DNA from 3 places in the Phycobacter azelaicus genome. Region 3 is predicted to be linked to each of the others. Evidence: riboswitches for the same ligand, from Rfam matches in the RefSeq annotation. Region 3 holds a riboswitch; each other region holds the start of a gene.

Region 1 (7,115 bases), on a different contig from region 3:
CCCGGTGCCCGAAACCGGCTCGGTGCGCGGCCATGTGACCGGCACCTTCTTCCATCTCATCACTGGAGAGACCCCATGACCGGCTTTGTCAGTTTTGTCTCTTCCGGTCCCGGCGATCCTGAGCTTTTGACCGTCAAGGCCGTGAGGCGGCTTGAGGTCGCGGATGCGGTGCTGTTTGACGATCTGTCGTCGGGTCCGATCCTTTCCCACGCCCGAAAGGACGCCGATCTGGTGGGAGTGGGCAAACGCGCCGGACGCCCTTCGCCCCGGCAAGATCACGTGAGCCAACTGTTGGTTGAATACGCGTCCACCGGCGCTCATGTGGTACGGCTGAAATCTGGTGATTCAGGGGTATTCGGTCGCCTTGAGGAAGAGATTACCGCCCTGCGCCGGGCCGGTATCGGCTTCGAGATTGTGCCCGGCGTCACTGCAGCCTCGGCAGCTGCCGCCGCTGCGAACATCCCTCTTACCCGCCGCCTGACCGCGCGGCGCTTGCAGTTCATTACCGGACATGACGTCACCGGCGGCCTGCCAGAGGACCTGAATATGGCCGCCCTTGCAGACCCCGAGGCCACAACGGTCGTCTACATGGGGAAACGCACTTTTGCTGCGCTGGCAGAGCGCCTGCTGGAGGCCGGACTGCCGCCGGAAACCCATGCGCTGATCGCGCTGGGTGTATCGACACCCGATCAGACCCTGTCCTGTCATACAGTAGGAGAGTTGCCGGATGTGCTGCGCGCGATGGAGACCAAGGCGCCAGTGCTTATCCTCTACGGGCCGCTGGCAGACGAGGACCTGCCGCACTGATTCTGCCATATGCCGCAAATGACACATGGATGACGCGTCTGCCTCGTTGACAGCTTCTTGACGCCTGTGCCATCTCTCTATGACCAACGGTTCCGACGGGTCTAAGACCCAAGGATGAAAAGGGAACACGGTGCGGTGTAGCCAAAAGGCGCCAAATCCGTGACTGCCCCCGCAACTGTGAGCGGCGAGCCACCGGGCATGGCCACTGGTCCCAAACGGGACTGGGAAGGCCCCGGAGCGGCACAGACCCGCGAGTCAGGAGACCTGCCATTGGTTAACCCGGCCAGCACTGGCCACCAATGAACCTAGTGCCGCCGGGTGAGGCGGCAAGGAGACAGATATGCATATTGAACCCGGTATCGTCGACGGTGCGAAAATCGCCCTGTCCTATGCAACCGCTGCAGGCGCGCTTGGCTTTGCCGCCAAGAAAACCATGGATGACCTACGCAACTCGGGCATCGCGTCCTTCGCGGCGCGCTCGGCCATTGCCACGGTCGGCGTTTTTGCTTTCTTTGAAATCCTGCCGCACTTCCCGGTTGGCGTCTCCGAAGTACACTTCATTCTCGGCTCGACGCTGTTCCTGATCCTTGGTGCCGCCCCTGCCACCTTTGGTCTGGCAATGGGCCTTCTGATACAGGGAGTGTTCTTTGCGCCCATCGATCTTCCGCAATACTTCATCAACCTGACGACACTACTGGTGCCGCTGTTTGCGATGCAGGCACTGGCAAAGAAAGTCATTGCGCCGGGCACCGCCTATGTGGATCTGAAATACTCCCAAGCGCTTGCGCTTTCGACCGCCTATCAGGCCGGTGTTGTCGGCTGGGTCGCTTTCTGGGTCTTTTATGGTCAGGGCATTGGCGCGGAAACCATGGCATCGGTCTTCACCTTCGGTGCGGCCTACATGATGGTCATCCTGATTGAGCCACTGGTCGACCTTGCTGTCCTCGCCACCGCCAAGAGCCTGCGTGGTCTTGAGCGCGGCGGTTTGGTGACACCGCGTCTTTATGCAGCAGCCACTTAAGAACTGCAGGAAATCAACTGCTATCAAGCACGGCCCCAATTCGGGGCCGTGTTCATTGACAAGGATCTCCCTGTCCAAGGCCCCGAATGATGATTGACCTGACCCTTGTCGGTATCGGCACCGGCAATCCACAGCACCTGACGCTAGAGGCCATCGAGGCCCTGAACACACTGGACCTGATCCTTATCCCCAACAAGGGCGCAGGAAAGGACGATCTGGCGGGGCTACGCCGCGAGATCTGCAATCGGGTACTGCGCGGTGAGGGCCCCCAAATCGTCGAATTCCAGCTGCCCAAGCGCGATGCTGGGAATCCCAGCTACCGGCAGGGCGTGGATGACTGGCACGATGCCATTGCAGAAGTCTGGGAGCGAAACATCAATGACCTTGTGCCCGCAGGTGGCAAGGTCGGCTTTCTCGTCTGGGGTGATCCCTCTCTTTACGACAGCACCATGCGTATTGCCGACCGGCTCAAGGCACGCACCAACGTCCGGCTGCGCGTCATTCCTGGCATCACTTCGATCCAGGCGCTGACAGCCGCGCATGCCATCCCCCTGAACGAGATTGGCGCCCCTGTCACCATCACGACCGGGCGCCAGTTGCGCGAGGTCGGCTGGCCAGACAGCGCCGACACCCTCGTGATCATGCTGGATGGCGAATGCAGCTTTCAGAGCATTGACCCCCAAGGCGTGCAGATCTGGTGGTCTGCCTACGCGGGCATGGAGAACGAGATCTCTATCGCGGGTGAACTCGGGGCTGTTATGCCCCACATCCTTGAGACCCGTGCCAGAGCGCGTGCCGATCACGGCTGGCTCATGGATATCTACATTCTGCGGCGCACGCACACCCAGTAGCCCCGGAACAAGGGCAAGGGGCACAGATCAAGACGCGGCCGCCTACAGAAGACAGCTCTTACGGAGCACAACCTTTATTTCTCGAAATATCTCGCGGGAAAACCGCTCCGGCGACTATCCTGCCCTTGTGCCCTGCCCAATTTCTTCCTATCCAACTGAGAAGCCGCAACTCGGGTCTCGGCCACACCGAAAGATCGATACGGCCTTCACGCAGAATGCGGGCGTGATGGAATGGTAGACATATCAGACTTAAAATCTGAAGGGCGTATGCCCGTGTGGGTTCGAGTCCCACCGCCCGCACCACGGCATCAATAATTGCACTAGACTGCGCCAACATGCGCACCTGACATGCTGTGATTGATGACCGCACGCGCGAGCGTCTCTGCGACAGATATCACAACAAAAGCTATCGCTTGCTGCTCCAGTCCCGACGGGCGGCATAAGCCCCCCAGCGCAAGAGCTTACCCTTTAGCGCCTTCCAAAGGGACATCAGGGTGCCGAACGGCTACCGATAGCCGACGACAATAGGCCTGTTTCAGCGGTTGTGATTCGGTGTTGCGAAACACCCGAACAGAGGCCCCGGCCTGGTTAACAGATCCAGAGCACAGACGGCGGCTAATCCCCCGCAATGCTGTCGGTGAAGAATGAGCAGCCCCCCTTGCACAAACCTAGCGGTTTCTTGAGACTTGGCCACCCAAAAGGGTGACAATTAAAGAGACGTAGTGAGCCGCACCCGTAAATTCGACATTGAATGTGGCGTAAGGGTTATAGCCTGATTCTCCTTCGGTTTTTGACCGAGAGGCTTTGTCGGCCAAATCGTCTGAGGGGATGCACCTTGTGAATCCAGCATGGTAGCTGGAGGTCATGAGCAGCTGAGCCCCGACAAAGTGCCTGACGACAAATTGCTCGGCTTGCAATGACAGCTTGAGGCGTCGCGGATCGCCGTCGATCTGGCTTGATCCCGAGATGGTTTGGACACCGCCGCCGACCTGCAAACGCGGCCGTCAGTGCCGTTTCAGCGACGCTGCGATCTAGGCTGCCTGACGATTGAGGTGCTGTTTGGCATGCCGCCACGGCAGATGGCGGGTTCGTGGAGAGCCTGCTGCGGCTGGTCGGACTGGGCTGGAGGTTCGGCCGGTCGAGGTCGCCACCGGCAATGTGGGCGATGCGCCTATGTTGCCCGAGTTGCCTGCCCAAACCCCACTCGATCAGGACATCGGATCAGTCACCGCAGATTGGACATACGAAACTCGAAAGTGTCACGACGCGATTGCCGTCCCGTTGCGCACATGCCGTCATGCCGCCCCGCAGGAACGCCAAGCTATGGAAGCCTACAAGCGACGGGGCGGTAGCCCGGGCGTGGTAGTCAATGCTTCACGCGATTTGGCGCGCGCCCTGTTGCGACGACGCGCAGGATATCACCGCAGGTGCCGTGCCGAGACGAAGATGCATAAAATGAAACTCTTAAGCCAATCGAATATGGCGCGAGATTTCGACCGGCAGGTCGCAGAAATCCAGGTCCGCGTCGCAGTTCTCGACCGCTGCAAGGCTCCTCGCATACCTGTCACAAAGCAAACAGGATCAGTCCGCCCCGGCAAAGGAGAAGTGCGCCCACATACGAGTTTGTGCAACAAAGCCATGATTGAGGACACCGTGTAGGAGTCGGCAAGCGCAGAACGCTGATCTCCAACAACTATTGAATTGAAAGGGGGGTTAGTGGTGCTGCTGGAGAGAATTGAACTCTCGACCTCTCCCTTACCAAGGGAGTGCTCTACCTCTGAGCTACAGCAGCGCCGGTGAGGGGGCTTTTAGGGATAAACGCCGAGGTGCGCAAGACCATTCTGGACGGTTTTTTCACACTAAGTTACACAAGGTTTATGGCAGATAAAAAATCACCAAAAACCAGTGCTCAGTCCACGAATCGCGAGGATCGCCTGAAGGCGGCGCTCAAGGCGAACATGGCCCGTCGCAAGGCGCAGGCCAAAGCGCGCGCGGCTAAACAGGACTCAGAGGCAGGCAGTTCAGAAAGGTAAGGCGAATGGATTCGATTCTGGTAACGGGCAATGGGCCACTCAGCGGCCAGATCCCGATTGCGGGGGCCAAGAACGCATGCCTTACGCTAATGCCCGCGACGCTTTTGAGCGAGGAACCACTGACACTGACCAATGCGCCTCGTCTAAGCGACATCAAGACCATGACAGAACTGCTGCAATCTCTGGGTGCGGAGGTCTCTGCTCTGCAAGATGGTCAGGTGCAGGCCATGTCGAGCCATAACCTCGACAACCACGTGGCTGACTATGACATTGTGCGCAAGATGCGCGCCTCCAACCTGGTGTTGGGGCCGATGCTGGCGCGGCTCGGACAGGCGGTGGTCTCGCTGCCGGGTGGCTGCGCGATTGGTGCGCGTCCGATGGACCTCCATATCTTTGGCCTGGAAAAGCTGGGCGCCGAGATCGACCTGCGCGACGGCTATCTGCATGCCACGGCACCAGGCGGCCTCAAAGGCGCCGTGATCGACCTATCCTTTGCCTCCGTCGGTGCAACCGAGAACATCCTTATGGCGGCGACGCTTGCGAAGGGCACCACCGTCATCAACAATGCTGCCCGCGAGCCGGAGATTTCCGACCTTGCCGCATGCCTGCGCAAGATGGGAGCGCAGATCGAGGGCGACGGCACATCGCGGATCGAGGTGCAGGGCGTGGATCGCCTGCATGGCGCAACCCATCAGGTGGTCACCGACCGGATCGAGCTTGGCACCTACATGCTGGCGCCGGTGATCTGTGGCGGCGAGGTTGAACTGTTGGGCGGGCGCTTGGATCTGGTTGGCGCCTTTGCCGAAAAGCTCGACGAGGCCGGTGTTGATATCACCGAGACGGATGCGGGCCTCAAGGTACGCCGCCGGGGTGACCGCGTTGGGTCGGTCAATGTCACCACCGAGCCCTTCCCGGGCTTTCCAACGGACCTGCAGGCGCAGATGATGGCGCTGATGTGCACGGCGGATGGGGTCAGCGTTCTGGAAGAGAAGATTTTCGAGAATCGATTCATGCATGCCCCCGAGCTGACCCGCATGGGCGCCCGGATCGACGTGCAGGGCGGCACAGCGACCGTGACCGGGGTCGAGCGGCTCAAGGGCGCGCCGGTGATGGCGACCGATCTGCGCGCCTCAGTGTCCTTGATCCTTGCAGGGCTGGCCGCCGAAGGTGAAACGCTGGTCAACCGGGTCTACCATCTGGACCGCGGCTATGAACATGTTGTGGGCAAACTCTCGGGCGTGGGAGCCAAGATCGAACGGATCAAGGGAAACTGATGGCAGACGCAACATTTGAAGAAGGCCGCGAGGCACCGCTGAACCTGGGCGCAGAGACTGATGAGGATCTGAAGGTTCTCTCGGCCCTCGTGCAGGATGCGGTATTTCCGGTCACCGAAATGCGCTGGCAGGCTTCCAAGCACCGTTTTGCCCTGCTCATAAACCGCTTTCGCTGGGAAGACCGTGCCGCCGCTGAGCGGCGCGCTCGCGCATATGAACGGGTACAATCGCTTTTGGTGGTGGACAATGTGATGCGCGTCGCCTCTCAAGGGTTCGACCGTAGCGACAACGAACTGGTTCTGTCGCTCCTGTCACTGTCGTTCGAACCCGCTGAAGATGGGGCGGGCCATTTGGTGCTGACGCTCGCGGGCGATGGCGCGATCCGCTTGTCGGTGGAGGCGCTGGAAATGCATCTGCGCGATGTAACCCGGCCCTACACTGCCCCATCAGGCAAAGCTCCGGATCACGGCGATAGCTGAGCCTGCATAGGGCGCTCATGTGGCTTGCCCCCTCTCTTTCTGCCCTATATGTCCCCTGCGCACAGCCGGAGAAACCAAATGCCCGTTTTCCTTGATACGTCCGATGCCGATTTCGAAGCCGCCTTTGCCGCGCTCCTGAGCGCCAAGCGGGAGGACAGCCCGGATGTGGATGCCGTGGTCGCCGAAATCATTGCGGATGTACGTGCACGTGGGGATGCGGCATTGATCGAGCTGACAGCAAAGTTCGACCGGCTGGAGCTGAATGCCGAAAAGCTGGCAGTCTCCGAAGCTGAAGTGGACGCCGCCATCGCAGGTGTTCCAGCAGAGGAACGCAAGGCGCTGGAACTGGCTGCCGAACGCATCCGCGCTTATCACGAACGCCAGATGCCCGAAGGCGCACAATGGACCGATTCAGCGGGTGCGACCCTTGGCTGGCGCTGGTCGGCGGTCTCCGCTGCCGGGCTATACGTGCCAGGCGGGCTTGCCTCCTATCCGTCCTCGGTGCTGATGAATGCCATTCCGGCCAAGGTCGCCGGGGTTGAACGCCTTGCCATCACCGTCCCCACCCCCGATGGAGTTCTGAACCCGCTGGTTCTGCTGGCTGCGCGTCTCGCCGGGGTGGATGAGATCTACCGCATCGGCGGCGCCCA
Region 2 (7,115 bases), on a different contig from region 3:
CGGCCCTGCATAAAGGCCGGCAGCAAGCGCCAGTTGAGCAAGGGCCGCCTGTGCCGCAACCGCGCCGCCCGCATCACACAGCGCCTGAAGGCGACGCAGGGTCGAGACTGGCAGGGTCGACAGCTCATCAAGGCGCGGATCCTCGCGCCCGTCGGCGGGCAGGATGGCAAGCGCGATGCCTTTGCGTCGGGCCAGATCCTGCAGGGTTGCCAGGCCATAAGGCCAGTAGCTTTCGCCGCCGATGAGACGCACCAACACGCCCTTTGCACCCTCAAGCGTCTGCTCAGTGTAGGTATCGACTGACAGGGGGTGTTTCAGCGCCACCAGATTGGCAAGGCGGCAGGACGGCAGCTTGCCCTTGGCCCGGTGCCAGCCGGCTGCAAAAGCGCCAAGGTCGCTGTCGGAAAAGGACAGAACGATCAGATCCGCCGGATCCTGCCCGACGTCGAAGGGGGTATCGGTTTCCTCTAGCCCGTGACTTTCGCGAAATACGACGTGCATGGGTCAGCTCCGCAACTTGGCAACAGGTGTGCCGAGAACTGCACACGGACGCGGGTGGGGGCAAAGCCCCCGCCGACGGGGGCGGTCGGGGGCTGTCCGGCCGTTTGGCCGAACGATAGGGTTGTTATCTTTCGCCCCCCGCATGACAGGTCAGGCTCCGAGATCTGCGTGGATGCCCGCGACGTCGATATCGTCGTGTTCGGCAATAACCACCAGCTGGGTCTTGCGCGGCTGGGTGCCCCAGGGTTGATCGTATTGGGCGCGCAGGCGTTCGCCCACAGCCTGTACCAGCATACGCATCGGTTTTCCTTCGACGGCGACATAGCCCTTTACGCGCAGAATCTTGCGGCTGCGGGCCATCTTGATGATGCGATCTTGCAGGTCTTGTGGGTCTGAGACTTCGCCCATTTCGACCACGATGGAGTCAAAATCGTCATGTTCGTGATCATGATGCCCGTCGTGATGGCTTGGACGCGAGTCGAGGTCATCTTCGGCAGCAGCACCAACGCCCAGCACGACGCGGGGATCGATCACGCCCTCGGTCATCGGCAGGATCGGCAATTTACGGGGCGCTTCGGCCTCGATCACGGCGCGGGCCTTGGTCAGGCCCTCTTCACCGGCAAGGTCCGCCTTGGACAAGAGCACGATGTCAGCGCAGGAGATCTGATCTTCGAAGACCTCGGACAGGGGTGTTTCGTGATCGAGGCTCTCGTCTGCCTCGCGCTGGGCCTGAACAGCGTCGAGATCGGGGGCGAATTGCCCTGCGGCAACGGCTTCGGCATCAGCGAGGGCAATCACCCCGTCCACAGTGATACGGGAACGGATCGCGGGCCAGTCAAAGGCCTTGAGCAGAGGTTTCGGAAGAGCCAGGCCCGAGGTTTCGATGAGGATGTGTTCGGGCGTTTCCGGCAGGGCCATCAGCGCCTCGATCGTGGGGATGAAATCATCGGCCACGGTGCAGCAGATGCAGCCGTTGGCCAGCTCCACGATGTTGTTTTCCGGGCAGTTCTCATCGGCGCAGGATTTCAGGATGTCGCCATCTACTCCGGCGGTGCCGAATTCGTTGACGAGCACCGCCAGACGCTTGCCTTGCGGGTTCTGCATAAGATGGCGGATCAGCGTGGTCTTGCCCGCGCCCAGAAAGCCGGTGATCACGGTGACGGGAATTTTGTTCAGATCGCTCATCGGTTACTCCTGAGATGGGCTGTCATCCGGCGCAGGCGCCGGGGGAATGCGGGCAATGGATTGCTTGCGAAAGACCTGGGGACGTTCGCGCCAGGGCACAAGGCCATCCTCGGTCGCGGCATAGGCGGCGGCGCCTTCCAGGATTTCCGCAACGTGCTGGTCCGGGTCAAGATCGCCGTAGATATAGCTCCAGCGGCCCGCGCCGCCGCTCAGCACCATCGAGCAGCCGCGCTTGCAGGCCGACAGGCATTCAACGCCGCGTACGGAAACGCCCTCGGGCAAATCGGTGCCTTTGAGGGCCTCGAGCAGAAGCGTGCCAGGGCGGGTGGCCTCGGGGTCGACACCGTCGCGCTTGCAGGTTGTGCAGACGGTCAGGAGGACCGGCGCCTCTGCCGGGGTCTGGATGTCTGAAGTGTCTTTCGCCATGGTCCGGCGACTCCTTCGCGTTCCTTTTGGCAGGCGGGGAGGGGCCAGAAGGGAGCCGCATCGTTGCATCGGCTCTCATCCGGTCGCGGAAACACCCCGTCCGCCCGTTGATCCTATCCGTTGGCAGGTCTCCCGGCTTGTGGATCCCAAGGCCTGTGCGCAGGGCGGGGGGCCTTTTCGGTCCTCCTGCCTTCCCGGTTTCACCCAGTGGCGTGGAGGCCTCTCCGGTCACGGTCGCGGGGGCGGCTGCGCTCCGGGCCGTTTGGGGCCCTGTCACATTCCCTCTTCGCCTGCTTGCGCAGGAACCAACAAAATCCCCTTGCGCTATTGGGGGCTTCCTTGTCAAGACATGGGGCCTAACCGCGCAAGCAGCAGGAGTGGACCCGGTGAGCGAAAAGTCCGAGAACGGCATTTCAGAAGAGGAAGCGGCACGTCACGCCTCCAAAATGGCCAAGAAGAAGGCCGCCCGCGATCGCATGATGGCCAACAAGGATGGTGAAAAGGGGTTGATCATTGTCCACACCGGCCCCGGCAAGGGTAAGTCCAGCTCGGGATTCGGTATGATCATGCGCTGCATCGCCCACAAGATGCCCTGCGCGGTGGTTCAGTTCATCAAAGGGGCCTGGCAGACGGGCGAGCGCACGCTGATCGAAGAGAATTTCAGCGATCTTTGCCAGTTCTACGCCATGGGCGAAGGCTTTACCTGGGAAACGCAGGACAAGGCGCGCGACATCGCGGCGGCCCGCGCTGGCTGGGAGAAGGCCAAGGAGATGATCCTCGACGAGAAGAACACAATGGTTCTGCTCGATGAGATCAACATTGCGCTGCGCTATGAATATCTGGATCTTGAGGAGGTGCTTGAGTTCCTGGTGGAGCATAAACCCCCGATGACACATGTTGTGCTCACAGGCCGCAATGCCAAGGAAGAGTTGATCGAGATCGCGGATCTTGTGACCGAGATGGGTCAGATCAAGCACCCCTTCCGCGCCGGGATCAAGGCGCAGAAGGGCGTTGAGTTTTAGGGGGTATCAGGTGGCGGCTTTGTCCCGGATGTAGACGTCTACCGCCTCGCGTTGGGCCTCATCCAGGCGCAGGCCCAGCTTGGTGCGCCGCCACAGGAAGTCATCGCCGCTGCGCACCCACTCATTGGCAATCGTCCAATCGAGTTCCCGTTCGGTGATCGTCGCGCCAAAATCCTGTCCCAGATTCTTGGCGCTGTCTGCCTTGCCCAGAACATCCCAGGCCTCGGTGCCATAGGCGCGGATCAGGCGGCGCACGGCATAAGACGACAGGAACGGATAGTCCGCCGCCAGCCGATCCTGCAGTTTCTTTACGTCGGCAACCGGGAAATCACCGCCAGGCAGGGCCACGCCTGCGGTCCAGTCCTGCCCGACACCGGGCAGTGCTTCGGCGATCTTGGCCAGCGCGGCCTCGGCCAGTTTGCGATAGGTGGTGATCTTGCCACCAAAGATATTCAAAAGCGGCGCCGCGCCGTTCTCCAGCGTCAGCACATATTCGCGCGTCGCCGCCGTGGCTGAGCTGGCCCCATCATCATAAAGCGGGCGCACGCCGGAGTAGGTCCAGACGATATCCTCGCGGTTGATCGGCTTTTCAAAGTACTGCGAGGCAAATTTGACCAGATACTCCTGCTCCTCTGGCGTGCAGGTCGGGGCAGTTTGCGGATCGGGGTGGTCGGCGTCGGTGGTACCGATCAGGGTAAAGTCTTCCTCGTAGGGAATTGCGAAAATGATCCGCCCGTCCGTGCCTTGGAAGAAATAGCAGCGGTCGTGGTCATAAAGTTTTGGCACTACGATGTGGCTGCCGCGAACAAGGCGCACGCCTTCGCGGCTGTTCTGGCCCAGTTTCTGTTGCAGCACGTCAGCGACCCAGGGGCCGCCTGCATTGACCAGCATGCGGGCGCGGCGCATGAAGACCTCGCCGGTGGCGCGGTCCTTGAGATGAATAAGCCAGTGATCCTCGGCGCGTTCGGCCACCAGAACCTCGGTGCGTGTCATGATCTCGGCGCCGCGCGCCGCAGCATCGCGGGCGTTCAACACCACAAGGCGCGCATCCTCGACCCAGCAATCAGAGTATTCAAAGGCTGTCTTGAACTTACGCTGCAAGGGCGCGCCTGCTTCGTCCTTGATTAGGTCCAGCTTGCGTGTTCCTGGCAGGATGCCGCGTTTGCCCAGGGTGTCGTAGAGGAACAGGCCGAGACGGATCAGCCAGGCTGGGCGGCGTCCCTTCATCCAGGGCATCACAAGGGTCAGCAGGCGCGAAGTGGGGGTGTCGCTGTCAAACCGCATGTCCTTGTGAAACGGCAGTACAAAACGCATCGGCCATGAGATATGCGGCATCGCCTTGAGCAGCACCTCGCGTTCGATCAGCGCCTCGCGCACGAGGCGGAATTCGAAATACTCCAGATAGCGCAATCCGCCGTGGAACAGCTTGGTCGAGGCCGACGAGGTTGCCGAGGCAAGGTCGTTCATTTCCGCCAGACTGACCGACAGGCCACGCCCAGCCGCATCACGCGCGATACCGCAACCGTTGATGCCGCCGCCGATAATGAAAAGGTCGGTGATGTTCTCATCCATCGTTTTCGCTGCTTTCGCTTTGAGTTTCGCTTTGGCCCGCGACCAGGATGCGTGTTCCGGCCGTGCGGGCCGCCTCGGCGAAGGGGGCAGGGACAGGGGCGTCGGTGATCACGAGATCCAGATCTGCCACATCGCAGATCCGTACCGGGGCAGAGCGTTGGAATTTGCTGTGATCGCAGACCAAGATACGGGTGCGGGCGTTTTTGAGGATCGCGCGCGCAACCGAGACTTCGCGTCCATCGTGATCCAACACCGCGCCATCTTCGTCGAGGGCCGAAGCTCCGATCACCGCAAAATCCACCTTGTAGCGCGAGATGAACTCGACCGCGTCCTCGCCGACGATGGCGCCGTCGCTTTGCCGTACTGCGCCGCCGACAAGGACTAGTTCACGACTTTCGCCACCCATCATCATGTTTATAATGTTGATATTATTAGAAATTACCGTCAGGCCGCGATGGCTGGACAGGGCACGCGCCACCTGCTCGGTCGAGGTGCCGATATTGAGCGTGAGTGAACAGTTTTCCGGGATGACCTCGGCTGCCAGGGCGGCCATGGCCTGCTTTCCATCGGCATTGAGTCTGCGCCGATCCTCATAGGCGCGGCTTGCGCCTGCGCTGATGCGCACTGCACCGCCATGAACGCGCGACAGGGCGCCACGCTCGGACAGATCCCGCAGATCAGCGCGCACGGTCTGAAGTGAGACGCCAAACCGCCGCGCCAGATCATCGACCTCGACACGATCCTGCGCATTCAGTAGCTCGACGATTTCGTTTTGGCGTGTTGTGGCATCCATGGGCTTTCCTTTTCTAAAGCTCACATAGTGTTTGGATTTCGATTTGTCATCGTTTATTTTCGAGAATGCGCGCTTTGGGCCTTTAGACGCATTTTTTCCGGCTTTGCGCGCGGGCAGCCACTGGCCCTGCCCCGCCCGGGGGCGAAGACGGGGCTGACCCTGTGCCCGCAAGGGGAGCTTCCGTTTTGGTCAGGCTAGCCTTATCAGGTGGTTGTCCCAAGCGATTGGTGCCTGTGTCAGCGGGGTCACGCTGTCGTAGCCGATCTGAACGATCCGGCCGGTCCCCGAACTGGAGATCAGGCCGCCCAATCCCGGAGCCAGACCGCAGACATCCGCCAGACGGTGTTCTGCGCTGATCCTACCGCTATCGGTGTCCATCACCTGCACAAGGCCTCCACGGGGGGAGGTCACGGCAACCTGTCTGCCATTCTCGGAAAAGGCGACTGATCCGCCATAGCCTGCAAGGTTGCGCAGTCGCGGATCGTCCTCTGCCATCAGGCGGGGGGCACTGCCAAACCGGTGCAGCCCGACAATCGGGACATCCGTGCCCTGATCGCCCTGCCACTGCATGGCAAAGGCGACGGTGCCATCCGCGTGCATCGCAAGGTGGCGGATCGAGTTCTTGTGCAAATCCTGCCCGAGTTCGACCTGCTCATCCAAGCTTCCGCCAAAGCTGAGGTAGCTGAGATTGGGCTGCATTGTCGGGATGTTCAGCTTGGCCCGGCCGCTGTCGGGGTGTGTTTCGATGCCGCCATTGGCGACGATGATCCCCGGCCCATCCATGCGCAGCAGCATGTCATGTGGTCCGAGCCCACCCGATGAAAAGCTGCCCATGCGCCGGTAGCCGACGGCCGCATCCCACAGACCGATGACGCCGCGCCCGGCTTCAAAGTCATTCTCGGTGGTCATCAGCAGTCCGCCGTCGGGGGTAAAGACACCGTGCCCATAAAAGTGATGGCCCGAGGGTGGTTCAAGCCGGGCCAACCGGGCGCCGCTGCGGCAGTCGACGACATCTGCGAACCGTCCGGGGCGCCGGGCAAAGGCGACTGCTTCTGGACGGCTAGGGTGGGCCGCAGCAGCATGGCCGCGGGCGGGTAGGTCGCGTTGAAACAGGACCTCGCCGACTTCGGTGAGGCCTGCCAACACGTGGCTGCCATCGGCCGTTTTCCCTGCGGACAGAAATGCTGGTGTGCCAAGATCTGCCCAGCTTGCCGCAGGCGCCATGCCCACCGCCAGAAGGCCCGCCAGAAATCCACGTCTTGAAGGCATTTGAGGTTCTTTCCTTCTAGTCGCCGTCCAACGCGTTGAATCCGACCTCGACGCCCAGAGCCGGGCCGAGGTTCAAGCCCACCTTTTCGCGCAGATTGCGTATGTCCTGTTGCAGGGCTTCTATGCGCAGGCGCGATCCTGGTTCACTAACCCCGGCAAACATCGGATCCTTCAGACGCTGCGCATGGGCGCGGGTGGTGGCAAAGCTGGTGGCGAGCGCATCCTGCAGATCAGGTGTGTCGGCAGAGAGGATGAGCGCAAGATCTTCCAAGGCCTCAAGCGAGAGGATCACATGGTGCAAAGAGCGACCCGATCGATAGGCCTCGGCCCGTTTGGGTCGGGGTTTG
Region 3 (7,115 bases):
ACAGTGGTCAAAAAGGTACGGCGCGACAGCATCAGAACATCCTCTCATCAATCTCGGCTTGCATGGTTTTGAAAGCGTCCCACTGGAGGCTCGCCTCAGCCCAGTCGCCAGCGGCGCTGGCATCGCCAACTGCCTGAAGAATTGCGGCAAATCGGTAGATTTCTGGCTTAGCGTTTTGATTGATCATAACGCTCGCATCTGCCGCCAGATCCGGTGCAACAGTATCAATCAATACGGCGATGTTCTCCGCATCCCGCATCGGGATCAGTGTGTCCAGCGTCGAAGCAAAAGTGGTAAGCTCTTCCCACGACAGGCGGAACACGCTGTCTCGGCCTTCAAAGCGCTGGTAGGGCTCCTCACCATCTCCTACCGCGCGCAGATAGGCAGTTAAATCGGCGCGCTGTTCCGCATCCAAGCCCAGATCCTTGGTATCGTTGAACCAGTCTACAACCCCCGCTAGGGTCGCCAGCGATCCGTCATGCATGTAGGGCGCGGTGAAGTTGACATTGCGCAATGTGGGCGTTTCGAATGGGGTTGCGGTGCCGCCCGGGAACGGCGGCTCGGCCGAGCCAATGTCATAGGTCTGCCCATCTCGGAAAAACCGGTCCGGGGTGTGGCAGGAGGCGCAGGACCTGTCGCCAAGCCCGGCAAATTCGGTATTGAACAGTACCTCACCGCGTTTCGCAGCCTCAGAGGCCTTGTCAGTCAGCCGCCCGGCCTCGTCTATCTGTGGGTTGGGCAGAAAGTCAAAGGCGCGCAAGTAGGCGACCATCGCATCGAGTTGGAACGGCGTTGGCTCCGCTCCGGCAAACTCGGTCACGATCACATTGCGTACAAAACTGCGCAGGCTCGGCTCGCGCCCATCACGCCCGTAAGGCGCTGTAAAGCGGATGCCTCGCATTGACGGCGTATCCAGGTGATCGTCTTCCCGGTCATTGAACATCGGATTGAAGAAGGAGCTGTCCACATCCATCCCGCCAGCATGGCTAGAGAGGCCGGGGATAAAGAAATCCCGGTTCACATCGGACCGGTTGTGGCAAGTTGAACAGGCAATGCCCAGGTCACGTGCTGGGGAACCAAAGATTTCAGGGCTGTCGAACAGCATGTCGCCATAGGCCACAAGCGGCAGGTTGGCCTCATCCTCGCCAGCCTCTTCAAACTGGAGCACCAGCCGGGGTAGCTCGCGCTGATCAGCAATATTGGAGCCCGGTGGGAGTGTGGCGGGCAACACTACCGGCGTACCGGAGCGCACTGCGCTCTCCGGTGCCGGGGTCAGCTTGCCACGTTCGACAAAAACGGAGGGCAGATAGTTTGTCTCAATGTACTCCACGATAACTTTTTGCGCCTCAGCAAATCGCGCCACATTCGGGTCTTGAGCGCCATTGTTCAAAATACCGGTGCTACCCAGAGAAGAATTCAGAACCAGCCAGGCGCGACCTAGGTCGTGTGCGGCCTGCTTGTCCGCCGCCAGGATGCCGTCCTCGAACGCGCGGTACAAGGCCGCAGACTGCGCAACCTCAAATGCGGCTTCAGGCTGGCCAAGTGTCGCCTCGGCTGCCTCTAGGTGCTGCAGAATACCTTTGGCCAATGCCGTTGTAATGGCAGCAAACAGGGCCTGTCGGTCTTCCGCAGCCAGCGCTGCACGAATGTTCTGGGCGTCGCTATCCGATACCCGTGACAGTGCCTCCACCGCAACTGCGCTGCCGGGTGCCGGAGCAGTCCAATTGTTTTCAATCTTCTCCCAGGGAACGGGTGTCAAGTTCGCCATGAATAGGCTCAGCCGGTAGGCTGCGGCCCGAGGTGCCCAAGGGGCTTCTTCAATGGCAGTGGCCCCCACACTAAGCGGAAGCAGGCCAATCAAGGCAGATGCAATCAGGTGTTTCATGGTTCAGTCTATAATTATTAGCCTTGGCTAAGTTTTGTAGAAAAGTCTATGTCATTGTCAAGGCCCGCGTCGCTGGTGCATACACAATAAGGCGCGGCAAGCAGGGTTCCGCACCAGCAATAGACACCGAGAGCAGAATGACCGATCAGAAACCACAACTATTCGGACGTAAACCTGACGACCAGGTGAGCGGTTTCGAGGCAGCCCGCGCCGCCCGACAAAGCGAAGTTGTGGAGGATTATGTCGAGCTGATCGCGGAGCTGATTCACCAGAACGGTTCAGCGAGGCCCGTGGAGATTGCCGAGCGGCTCGGCGTGACCCAGCCCACTGTGTCCAAGAACCTGACCCGGCTTAAACGCGAGGGCTTCATTGTGCAGGAACCTTACCGATCAATACGCCTAACGGATGCTGGGCGGCGATTGGCCGAGGCTTGTCGAAAGCGGCACCGAATTGTTGTGGAGTTCCTTATCGCCCTGGGTATTTCCAAAGACGTGGCCGAGCACGATGCTGAAGGTATCGAGCATCATGTAAGCGAAGAGACGCTTCGCGTATTCAAGGATTTTTCACAGAGTAAAATGAGCCGATAGCGAGTTGGTTCATGCTATTGCCATTTGCCATAATGATGCGCTCAGGGGAGGATTGCATTCGATCCTGACATGCAAACCATGGCAATGCAGGGGCGCAAGGCCCCTGCGACCGAAGTTCAGTCAAGATCTGAGTTTTGCTCAGGAGCCGTCATCGTCTGCTTGAACGATTAGTTTGGCCTCGACGGGCAAGCCCCCAACCATTAGCGGGCTGTGGCTGTTGCCATTGAGGGAAACTTTTATCTCAACGTCGCCATCCGGCAGTGATGGGAGGTGTATCCAGTTGGCATAAAGGCGCCCCAGCTTTTCGCCGTTGATATAGACATGCGCGTGACCTTCACCAAGTATTTCCTCAGTAGAGGCATTCTCAGGAGAAAATCGGAAGTTTTGCGGTGTCACGTGCAAGTTCCAACCTGCCATCGGATCTTTAATCATCTTGATCGCCACGCTGGGGGCATTGCTGTCGGCCGGTAAGTTAGTGACAGCAGAGTGGTCATGGGCTGCCATCTCCGCATTGCTACCATGTTGAGACGGGTCAGCATGGTCGTGGCTGTCAAAGGTGCTGCCGCTGCCGGCCGCGATCACAAAGCCGACGCCGCCGCCAAAAATCAGCCCGATGGCGAAGAGAGCGAGTGAACGGGACATTTTGTCCTCCTCAATAAATGAAAGCTCCCGCCGGCGGTGACCGGCGGGAAAGCAATAGAGGAAAGGAATCAGGCGGCGGCGTTCGCGCGTTTGCCTTCAGCCTGCCAGAAGTATCCGGCAAAGCTTCCCAGCAACACCCAAGCGGCCATGCCGATGCCAAAGGCTCGGGCGGCAAATAGCGCGCCGATCTCGGTCGGAACCGGGCCAGCGAAGGTGTCGGGTTCAGGCGCACCGACGACGTGAGGCGCTATCAGCAGTCCAGCGGCGATCAGATAGCTCACCAAGTTGCCTCCAAAGGCGATCAACCACATGGCGACGCCAGCTGTGGCAACAGTAGCAGTCCACCATACTTGGCGCACACCGACATCTGCTGCGGCTACGCCTGGCACTTCAGGCGCCAGCGACAAGCCAGGCGCAAAGTGGAAGGCAACAAAGCCAGCCAAGCCCCAAAGCAAACCGGTGCGACCGTTAATCTCACGACCCTGTTGTTCGGCAATCGACATAAGCGCCACAAGGGCCAATGCATAGCCAGTATACGTCAGCATCGTGAAGATGATGCTTAGGCCGTCGCGCACCGGCTCGGCGAACATGCCGGGCAACTCGGGATGCGCAGTCACAGGATCAGCGCCAAAATGCACCAAATCGCCACCCTCATAAAGTTCGGCGTGGAGAAGTACAGGCTGCACGAAATAAAGCTGCAGCAAGGCGGCAATCAGCCCCGCTGCAGCACCAGCGAACAACGCGCTGGTCAGAATACGACTGAACATGGTCTTAGTGGCAGGGAAAGCCAGTTGCGTGGCGCACATCGTGAGCAGCGTCATGCAGGCCAGAAGCTTGAGCATGGCCGGTCACAGTAACAACACCCAAACCCAGAATAAGGGCGAACACTGCGGGCAGAATGGTTGATCCTACAGCGGATGCTTTGATAGCGTTTGTCGTCATTTTAGTCCTCCTTGCCGTCACACCCGACGGCGCAAGTTACGTTCAATATACGGCCGGTCTCCTGACTCGCGGGTCGATGCCGTCTTCCCCCTTCCCAGCACTCTCGCACCAGTGGAAATGGAAGGTAGCTCGCCGCTCACAGTCGCGGGGGCGGTTGAGGTTTCGGTGCCGCGATTTGGTCCACCGTCCTCATTCCCGTTTCAGCTCTAATGCATTTGCACCTTTGAGCACCGTAATGACTGTTTCTGTCCGATTAGGCGGTAGCAGGTCAAGTACGAAACCGGCATGCCTAAGTTCCGCAGCGCCAAATTGATTTGAAATCTGCTGCTGTCAACACTGTACTGAATGCAATAATTCACCGCAGGAGCTACTAATATCGTGGTGCGGGTGGTTTACTGCACATCTGCGGGAATGCGAGCAATAGCCTTGAAACGCAGCTTTCCAAGTGGCCTTGCATCCGCGAAGTTACCGTCTGGGCTTTCCTGATACATCCGGATGAATGTCAGGATGTCCGGCAGGTCTTGAGCAGTTATCTCACCGAAAAGATAAGCAGTCTTGTCGTTCTGTCGGACTGCAAGCGTTTGTGGTCGCATGCAGCCGGACATGCAATCGACGTGCTGCAATTTTGCCTTCACATTCGCTGCCTTTAGCGTTGATACCACTTGATCATACAGGGTTGGATCCGCGTCACGGCAGGTTCGGCATAAAGTAAGCGTTGGTAGGTGCATGCGCCGAGCAAGTCCTTTTTTGAGCAACCTTCTTTATGATTCAATATCTGCGGGTGGTTACTGGTTCGATTTCGAAACTTGGTTTTGTCGCGGTGCCTTTAGAAAAGTCAATACTTGAGCGATCGGTAAGCTCGCCGGAGTAGGCACCTACAATGCCAACATAGATTATTCAGACTTGTGGCACGAGAAATTTTTCTTGTCCGGCAAATCGAGGAAACAGTTGCTCAGGCAAAAAATCCGCCGAATGAAACTTGGGGCAATGTCTTCAATGATCGCCCTCGAAGTGCCTCTGGATCACTGGTACCACCAGCAGTAATCCGGCACCTCCGACAATGAATACGTCTGCCATGTTGAAAGTCGGCCAGTGTGCAGATCCAATGAAAAAATCAAGGAAGTCTGTTACGGCTCCATAATGGATGCGATCAACGACATTGCCGAGCGCGCCACCTATGATCGCCCCATACGCAATCGCTTCTATACTGCTCTCTGTGCGAAGCATCATGATCAGGAGCCAGGCACAAATGATAAGCGCAAGAAGCAAGAGGCCCCACCAGGGGGCGCCACCCAAAAGCCCGAAGGTTACGCCATCATTGCGATGGAACGTGAGATTAAGCCCGGGAAAGACAGCGATCCCGTCTTTTAGGGTATCGGCGCTCGCGACAACCCAGGCTTTTGTTACCTGATCAGTGGCGACGGCGCCGACGACAGCTAGTATGCCGAGTACTTGTGTTTTGTTGACTGTCAACATGTTGCAACGTAACTACTTTGGATACCATTGGCCGGTCTGCGCTGAAGCGGCTGAATAGGTTAGCTAGATTGGGGAAAGGACTTCCATAATTCGGCTCGGTTACCCTGCTGGGTAGCTCGAAAATATTTCGGTCGAGCCGTCTTTCTGGATCAAGAAGACGTCGTAGGCATCGCGTTCGTCTTCCGGCCCCATCCCTGGCGAACCATAGGGCATTCCGGGGACTGCGAGACCGACCGCATCGGGGCGTTCGTTCAGAAGGCGGCGGATGTCGGCTGCAGGCACATGTCCCTCGATCACGTAACCGTCCACGAGCCCAGTGTGACAGGAGACCATGCGCTGCGGCACTCCGTTGTCGAGTTTGAAGCGCACGAGAAGGCCGCCGAACATGTCCTGGCCTATTGGTGCGAAGCCGTTCTCCTCAAGATGATTCATCCAGGACAGACAGCAACCGCATCCATTGGTCTTGCGGACGTCTATTGGGGTTGCCTCCGCGAGGGCCTGCGCCGCCGGTAACAGGGCGAGTGTGATGGCAAGAGCTTGGATCATGCGTCTCATGGGTCAGAGCCTTTCGGTTGTCGTTTCGGCAATGTCGCTGCCGAGGTTTTCATTCAGAAGCGCCCGCGCCTCGACCAGACGCAAAAGCGCGGCTGTATCATCCGCTTCGCTCTCAGCCGCTTCGGCAAGTCTGTCGTCAGAGAGGGGGTCAGTAGGGCGTCCATCCACGAGGACTTCGTAGTGCAGGTTCGGGCCCGTCGCCGTGCCAGTCGCGCCGACGCGACCGATCACATCTCCCGCCGCAACGCGTTGGCCTTGTGCCAGGCCCTCGGGCACAGCGCTGAGATGCGCATAGCGTGTCATTGTGTCTGAGCCGTGGGCGATTTCGACCACGCGACCATAGCCGCCCCGCCAGCCGATGAAGCTGATCCGTCCCGGTGCTGTCGCTTGAACCGGCGTTCCGCTTGCCGTCGCGAAATCGACACCTGTGTGCATCCGGACATTGCCGTAGACCGGGTGCGTACGGCGGCCAAATACCGAGCTTAATCGCGCCCCTTCGACAGGCTGTGCAAAAACGCGGAGAACCGTGCCATTGACGTAAATCGTTGCCCGATCGCTACCGCTTACCGGCCAGACAACTTCATAAAGTGCGCCGCCGATCTCCAGCGATGCAAAGGTAAGTTCCGGCTGACCAATTCTGTCTTCGCCAACACGGGCCTCGCGCCACAGTAGCCGAAGCGTTTCTCCGCCGGTCACCTCACGACGGAAGTCGACGATTCCACCCAGCATCTGTGCCAAATCGACAGCGAAGCGGGCAGGCATCTCGGCTTCTTCCAGCGCGGCAAAAAGCGAGCTGTCGATCACCGCTTCGCCCGCCGATGTTATGAAGTCGGGAGCCGGGGTCACGACCTGCGTGGCCAACTCTTCGCCAAAGATCGCCTCGATCCGCACACCGTCCTCGACGGAGAGCGCGACGCTGCGCGGGCTGCCGTCCATCGTCGAAACAACGGTGACCGAATGCCCAGGCCTAAGTCGCCTCAGATCATATTCCGCGCCGAGGGCCAGAGCGACCTCGGCACGGTCAGTCG

What was found. A riboswitch is a leader RNA that binds a small molecule or an ion and turns the genes downstream of it on or off. The one in region 3 is predicted to bind cobalamin.
Positions count from the first base shown of each region.
Region 1: another riboswitch for cobalamin. It lies ahead of INS80_RS02940 (energy-coupling factor ABC transporter permease); the one in region 3 lies ahead of INS80_RS00545 (CbtB domain-containing protein).
Region 2: another riboswitch for cobalamin. It lies ahead of INS80_RS02875 (DUF1636 family protein); the one in region 3 lies ahead of INS80_RS00545 (CbtB domain-containing protein).

Region 1 covers NZ_WKFH01000003.1:380,871-387,985, forward strand. The annotation lists gene INS80_RS02930 (cobyrinic acid a,c-diamide synthase CobB) at 1-79, shown strand, start outside; gene cobA (uroporphyrinogen-III C-methyltransferase) at 76-807, shown strand; cobalamin riboswitch at 878-1,093, shown strand; gene INS80_RS02940 (energy-coupling factor ABC transporter permease) at 1,148-1,828, shown strand; gene cobF (precorrin-6A synthase (deacetylating)) at 1,918-2,679, shown strand; tRNA gene INS80_RS02950 (tRNA-Leu) at 2,897-2,982, shown strand; gene INS80_RS02955 (transposase) at 3,739-4,338, shown strand; tRNA gene INS80_RS02960 (tRNA-Thr) at 4,397-4,471, opposite strand; gene INS80_RS02965 (hypothetical protein) at 4,506-4,712, shown strand; gene murA (UDP-N-acetylglucosamine 1-carboxyvinyltransferase) at 4,718-5,986, shown strand; gene INS80_RS02975 (DUF2948 family protein) at 5,986-6,465, shown strand; gene hisD (histidinol dehydrogenase) at 6,544-7,115, shown strand, end outside.
Region 2 covers NZ_WKFH01000003.1:363,392-370,506, reverse strand. The annotation lists gene cobN (cobaltochelatase subunit CobN) at 1-501, opposite strand, end outside; gene cobW (cobalamin biosynthesis protein CobW) at 652-1,686, opposite strand; gene INS80_RS02875 (DUF1636 family protein) at 1,690-2,112, opposite strand; cobalamin riboswitch at 2,218-2,437, opposite strand; gene cobO (cob(I)yrinic acid a,c-diamide adenosyltransferase) at 2,499-3,134, shown strand; gene glpD (glycerol-3-phosphate dehydrogenase) at 3,141-4,706, opposite strand; gene INS80_RS02860 (DeoR/GlpR family DNA-binding transcription regulator) at 4,699-5,499, opposite strand; gene INS80_RS02855 (DUF1513 domain-containing protein) at 5,689-6,768, opposite strand; gene INS80_RS02850 (imelysin family protein) at 6,785-7,115, opposite strand, start outside.
Region 3 covers NZ_WKFH01000001.1:97,754-104,868, forward strand. The annotation lists gene INS80_RS00520 (phosphate/phosphite/phosphonate ABC transporter substrate-binding protein) at 1-32, opposite strand, end outside; gene INS80_RS00525 (cytochrome c peroxidase) at 32-1,768, opposite strand; gene mntR (manganese-binding transcriptional regulator MntR) at 2,023-2,472, shown strand; gene INS80_RS00535 (hypothetical protein) at 2,611-3,114, opposite strand; gene INS80_RS00540 (CbtA family protein) at 3,183-3,881, opposite strand; gene INS80_RS00545 (CbtB domain-containing protein) at 3,886-4,056, opposite strand; cobalamin riboswitch at 4,091-4,304, opposite strand; gene INS80_RS00550 (DUF1636 family protein) at 4,449-4,784, opposite strand; gene lspA (signal peptidase II) at 5,050-5,532, opposite strand; gene INS80_RS00560 (DUF411 domain-containing protein) at 5,632-6,087, opposite strand; gene INS80_RS00565 (M23 family metallopeptidase) at 6,091-7,115, opposite strand, start outside.